Regions from separate parts of the Staphylococcus felis genome, predicted to be linked through region 2. Evidence: predicted binding sites of a transcription regulator. Region 2 holds the regulator's gene; the other holds the start of a gene.
The links. The regulator LexA, encoded in region 2, represses DNA repair genes until DNA is damaged. The targets are predictions, from matches to a motif close to CGAACATATGTTCG.
Positions count from the first base shown of each region.

Region 1: uvrB (excinuclease ABC subunit UvrB) is a predicted target of LexA. The motif match lies at 1,496-1,509, and genes of this name have one in related genera.

Region 1 covers NZ_CP027770.1:187,776-191,215, forward strand. Annotated here, with positions in the region: gene uvrB (excinuclease ABC subunit UvrB) at 1-1,435, opposite strand, end outside; gene C7J90_RS00950 (CsbA family protein) at 1,579-1,815, opposite strand; gene C7J90_RS00955 (YfbR-like 5'-deoxynucleotidase) at 1,826-2,467, opposite strand; gene C7J90_RS00960 (CHAP domain-containing protein) at 2,569-3,423, opposite strand.
Region 2 covers NZ_CP027770.1:1,814,141-1,817,580, forward strand. Annotated here, with positions in the region: gene guaC (GMP reductase) at 1-9, shown strand, start outside; gene C7J90_RS08465 (CAP domain-containing protein) at 61-1,032, shown strand; gene lexA (transcriptional repressor LexA) at 1,120-1,743, opposite strand; gene sosA (DNA damage-induced cell division inhibitor SosA) at 1,885-2,112, shown strand; gene C7J90_RS08480 (DUF896 domain-containing protein) at 2,213-2,449, shown strand; gene tkt (transketolase) at 2,547-3,440, shown strand, end outside.

The DNA of each region.
Region 1 (3,440 bases), 850 kb from region 2:
CAGAATGTAGATAATTTACTTTGACGCCAGCTTCTTTAAGATATGTTGTTAAATCTTCACTCATTTTTTTAGTTAATGTCGTAATTAAGACTCTCTCATTTTTGTCAACACGTTCTTGTATTTCACTTAACAAGTCATCAATTTGATTTTTCGTTGGGCGAACTTCAATTTTTGGATCTAATAATCCAGTTGGTCGAATAATTTGTTCAACCATTTCGTCCGTATGCTCTAACTCGTATGGACCTGGTGTAGCAGACACATAGACAAGCTGATGTGCTTTCTCTTCAAATTCCTCAAACTTTAAAGGTCTATTATCCAACGCACTTGGCAATCGAAAACCATGCTCAACAAGAACGTTCTTACGCGCTTGGTCACCATTATACATACCACGAATTTGTGGTAATGTAACATGGGATTCATCAATCATAATGAGCCAATCGTCTCCAAAATAGTCTAATAATGTGTACGGCGTTGAGCCTAATGGTCGTAACGTTAAATGGACAGAATAGTTTTCAATACCTGAACAAAAGCCCATCTCTCTCATCATTTCAAGGTCATAATTTGTACGTTGCTCTAAACGCTGTGCTTCTAATAATTTATTCTCACTTTTGAGTTTTGCTAATTGTGTATCAAGTTCTTTTTCAATACGTTCAATCGCTACTTTCATTTTTTCTTCGCGTGTAACGAAGTGAGATGCAGGGAATAATGCAAAATGCTCTCGCTCTCTAATGACTTCACCTGTGAGGTAGTTAATTTCACTAATGCGATCAATTTCATCACCAAAAAACTCAACACGTATACATAATTCATCACGTGAAGCCGGAAATATCTCGACAACATCTCCACGTACCCGAAATGTACCACGACTAAAATCAATATCATTACGCGTGTACTGAACATCTACAAGTTTACGTAATAATTCACTACGATCCATTTCCATTCCCACTCGAATACTCACAACTAAATCTCGGTATTCATCTGGATTCCCTAAACCATAAATACAGCTGACACTCGCAATAATAATGACATCATCACGTTCAAAAAGTGCACTTGTCGCAGAGTGTCTCAGTTGGTCAATCTCATCATTGATTGAAGCATCTTTTTCAATAAATGTATCTGTTGATGGGACGTATGCTTCTGGCTGATAGTAATCATAATAACTGACAAAATACTCAACTCTATTGTCTGGAAAAAACTCTTTAAACTCACTGTACAATTGTCCAGCTAGCGTTTTATTATGTGCGATAATGAGTGTAGGCTTTCCTACTTCTTTAATCACATTACTCATTGTAAAGGTCTTACCCGTACCTGTTGCACCTAACAATGTTTGGTGACGCTTGCCTGCTTTAACACCTTTGACTAATTCTGCTATTGCCTTAGGTTGGTCCCCTTGAGGATCAAAATTTGAATTGATTTTAAACGGATAATGCTCCATTTATGTTCGCCCCCTAATAACAGTAATATGTTTATTTTAACAAATTCTATTCAAAAAATACAAACATCCGTTCGTTTCATATACTGAATATAATCTTTTTCTTCTTCTCAATACGAAGAGGATAAGACAGCCATCACGCTATCTTACCCTCTAAAGTTTTCGTTTTTATGCATTTCAAGTTGATCTACAATTATATACCCAGCCAATATTGAAACGACATCCAAAAAGATAATCCATTCGTCATGAAAAAAACCTTTGTAGATCGATGCACCTATTAAAATGAGTGTCACTATTGTTCCAATCCATTTGTTTCGTGTAATAGTGCTAAATATAACAACAAGAACACACGGAAAAAAAGCAGCAAGGATATACCAAATCAATACCATCTAATCACGTCTTTCTATCTTGTAATATACGCATCGTCGTTTCTTTCAATTCTGTACGCGGAATAAATCGTTCTGTTAGCATTTCTGGAATCACATAATCTATAAAATCTTGTACAGCATATAGGTGATCAAATTGCATAATCGTTTCTAAACTCATTTCATATATTTCAAAAAACAATGGTTCCGGATTTCTTTTTTGAATTTCTCCAAATGTTTCGTATAATAAATCAATTTTATCGGCAACTGACAGGATTTGTCCTTCTATTGAATCATCTTTTCCTTCTTGGAGACGTTTTCGATAAATATCTTGATACTGCTTCGGAATATCTTCTTTAATAAACGTATCGACCATCTCTTCTTCAACTTGGGAAAAAAGTTTTTTTATTTCACTACTTGCATACTTTACAGGCGTCTTGATATCTCCTGTAAATATTTCAGCAAAATCATGATTAAGTGCTTTTTCATATAGGCTTTTCCAATCAATTTCTTTTCCATGATATTCTTCAACTGTACCTAAATATTGTGCAATTTTAGTCACCTTAAAGGAGTGAGCAGCTACATTATGCTCAAAATATTTAAACTTTCCAGGAAGTCGAATTAACTTTTCTAAATCTGATAGTCTCTTAAAATACTGATGAACACCCATTCCTAAACCTCCTACATAACACCATTTAATTATTGATTAATATAACACATTTCAAGAATACGATTCACTTTATAAACTAAAATTAGAAAAAGCTTCATATTTTAATCATGAATATATAAATATTGATCTGGGTTAATCATTTTACGTTCGCTCACAATCCCTTCTCCAATCCAATTCATTTCTTTTACTATCATATAACTATTGTCAAGTGCAATTGATTTCACAATAGCTACATGTCCGTGTGCTCCAATTTGAGACGTTAATATCGCTCCCACTTCTGGTGTATGATTGACGTTGTATCCTTCTTTTTTTGCATGATTCAACCAATTTTTGGCATCACCCCAATAGTTAGGAATAGGACGATTGCGTTTTTGTCGTTCTTCAAAGACAAAATGTGTACACTGACCTTTAACGTATAAATTGGGGCTTTTAACAGTTGATACTGGGGTAAGTATTGTAGGCTTGAGTAGTTCTGTAAGCTTAGCATCATCATTATGGTAAGTATTGATGAATGTTTTGTCATTAATGACTGGTTTTGTAGCATTATGAGGTGCTCTAGACAGTCCATTAGCATTCGATTGAGGTGGCAAAGTTAATGATGGATTAATCATATGCGCTAATCCAACATCAGTTTTGGCGAGGAGCCGTTGGGGCACTAATGTATCAATATGATCGTTCCACTCTGCTAATTGCGCCTTAGAAATATGATGCCGCTTCAATATTGATGCTAATGTATCACCAGGTTGGACAACAATCATATCTTGAGTTGGAACTTTTACCTTTTGACGTGCTTTTAATTGGTCTGTTTTGAAGGTGTTATATTGCTGGAGTTGTTGGGTAGTCGTAGCAAACTGATGCGCTAATTCGATTAAAGAGATATCTTTAGGCAATGTATACCACTGTGTATGAGAAAGAAAAGTAGCCAAAAAGAGCATAGCATAATTCATTTTGTACATCACATCACACCTTTTTA
Region 2 (3,440 bases):
AGAGATTGATAGGATGTGTGAATCATTAAAAAATTTACGTTATTTTTACTGATAGGCTTATTGATAATCATTGTTTTTCCAGTGCAACAAAACACATTATTTGATCATATCGCAACACCAGTCCATACCAAAATTGATTCCATTGTTGAAGGGAAAACAAACCCAACTGAATTGAAAACGCCTGAAAATCAGATGTTTTCAATTAGAAATGTACAAATGAATATGTCTAAAGACCAAGTAGAATCTAATCTAGGTAAACCTGAAGATACCATTGGTAATGAATACGGCACAGATTGGTATATTTATCATAACCAATTTCACGATTATGTTATGATTGCATATGTTGATGGTAAAGTGCATGGATTATATACTAATCAAAATATTATAACTTCTAAAGAGGGTATAAAATATAACTCTCCAAAAGATTTTGTTCGAGAAAAATTAGGGAAACCTATTGAACAAATTAAAAAAGGAAATACAATATATCGTCAAAAAAGTGATGAATACGATGTGTTTGATATCGACCGTATTTATACTACAGTCTTTTATGATAAGCATGAGAATAATCAGTTAACAGGTATTTTGCAGGTTAGCCATACATTAGAAAACCGCTTGAATGCTAGATATGCAGCGCCTTCTGATTATTTACAGAAAAGTTATGAATTAGAAGATTTTTACTTAGTGAATGCAGCTAGAGTTCAAAAGGGACTAAAGCCGTTAAAACATTCTGATGAACTCACTAATACAGCGCGTAAGCATAGTACGGATATGGCTAAAAATCATTACTTTGATCATAATAATCCTCAAGGTCAAACACCTTTTGATAGACTTAAAGAAGAGGGTATTAACTACAATGTAGCTGCTGAAAATTTAGCTTATGGTCAAGTGAGTGGTGTATTTGCACACCATGGCTTGATGAACTCAATAGGACATAGAAAAAATATTTTAAATAAAAATGTGAATCGTCTTGGTGTTGGTGTTGATTTTAATTCAGAACAACAACCGTATTGGACTGAGAATTATACAAACTAAAAAAGCAAGGTAAAGATAATAAAGGGTCGAATGAATGGAGCATATGCTCTATTCATTCGACCCTTTTTGAAGGAGTGAATATTAATTTTAAAATTCTCTAAATAAACCGATGACTTTACCTAATACACTAACATGATTCAGATAAATAGGTTCTAAGCTACTATTTTCTGGCTGAAGTCGATATCGATTTTTTTCTTTATAGAACCTTTTAATTGTTGCCTCTTCTTCTTCTGTCATAGCTACTATAATATCGCCATTTTCAGCAAAAGATTGACTTCGGACAATTACTCTATCCCCATCTAAGATACCAGCTTCAATCATACTATCTCCAACAACATTCAATATGAAGATTTGGCCATTATGTGTAGATGTAAAGTGTTCAGGTAAAGGATAGTATTCTTCTACATTTTCTACAGCAGTAATAGGGGTTCCAGCTGTAACTTTCCCAATTACGGGGACGTATATTGTCTCTTCCATATTAAGTGGTTCGCCCATTACATCATTAACGATTTCAATTGCACGTGGTTTCGTAGGATCTCTACGAATGTATCCCTTTTCTTCAAGTCTAGATAAGTGGCCATGTACAGTAGAGCTTGAAGCAAGGCCTACTGCTTCTCCAATTTCTCGTACGCTAGGTGGGTATCCTTTTGATTGTACAATTTGTTTTATATAATTAAAGATTTCACTCTGTCTTTTTGTAAGTTCTTTCATATTTTGCACTCCCTCTATAGGTTTGTATTTATTATATCATATAATACGAACGTCAACAAACATTTGTTCGTTTTTATATTGACATAGAACGAACGTTCTGTTAGGGTGTATATACAAACAAATGTTCTAGGAGTGTTGTAAATGGTTAGTATTAAAATGTCAGAAATATATGTTTATATTGGTGTCTTTATCTTCTCTTTAGCGCTATTTTTTACTTTTTTAGTGTTAGCGAATCAAACTCAAGATTCAGAACAAGTGTACGAAATGACAGATCATCAACTAAATGATAAATATGTAATAGAACAAGTTCCACACGAACATGAACGGATGGATGCTCAGACTATGATGACAACTACAGTCAATCACTAAAGATATAGATATAGTGTGCGCAGCGTAGAAGTTGAAGCGTTTGGTTTTATTTGCTTTTTCTGGTATATTTTGATAAGAAAAGTAGACGGAGGGAGCCAACATGTTAAGTCAAGAAAAATTAACGCGCATTAATGAATTAGCGAAAAAGAAAAAACAAGAGGGGCTTACAGATTTAGAAGCGAAAGAACAGTCTAAGTTGAGAAGTGAATATTTAGAAACATTTCGCAAAAGTTTCAAAGATCAAATTGAAAACACTAAAGTAATTGATCCTGAAGGTAATGATGTAACGCCTGATAAATTAAAAGAGGTTCAACGTCGCAACCATAAGCGTAGTTAATCTTAATAAATAATAATGTATTGGTTTTCTAAGAAGCTTTACAGTTTATTATCGGTTATAATAGTAATGTAAAGTTGTTAAGAAAGGAAGTCGTAAAATGTTTGACAATAAAGATATAAAAGCAGTAAATACCATTCGTGGATTAAGTATTGATGCAATTGAAAAAGCAAATTCTGGGCACCCTGGTTTACCGATGGGGGCAGCTCCAATGGCTTATACATTATGGACACGTCATTTGAATTTTAATCCGAATTCACATGAATATTTTAACAGAGATCGTTTCGTTTTATCAGCAGGTCATGGTTCAGCATTATTATATAGTTTATTACATGTATCAGGTAGCTTAGAAATGGAAGAGCTTAAGCAATTTAGACAATGGGATTCCAAAACACCAGGTCACCCTGAGTACAAGCATACTAAAGGGGTTGAAATTACAACAGGGCCTTTAGGACAAGGTTTTGCAATGTCAGTAGGTATGGCAATGGCAGAAAAACATCTTGCTGCTAAATTTAATAAAAATATTTCGGTTGTAGATCACTACACATACGTTTTAGCTTCAGATGGTGATTTAATGGAAGGAATTTCACATGAAGCTGCTTCTTTAGCCGGACATTTAAAACTAGACAAATTAATTACGTTATATGACTCTAATGACATCTCTCTTGATGGTGAAACGAACAAATCATTTTCAGAAGATATTAAGGCTCGATTTGAGTCATATGGATGGAATCATATTTTAGTTAAAGATGGTAATGATTTGGAAGAAATAGACAAGGCAATTACAACAGCTAAGTCACAATCAGGTCCTACAATTATCGAAGTGAAAACAATCATAGGTTACGGTTCTCCAAATAAGGCAAATAGCAATACTTCTCATGGGTCACCACTTGGAGAAGAAGAGCGTAATTTAACATTTGAAAATTATCAACTAGATGCTTCTAAACGTTTCCATGTTGAAGATGAAGTGTATCAGATTTTTAAAGATACTATG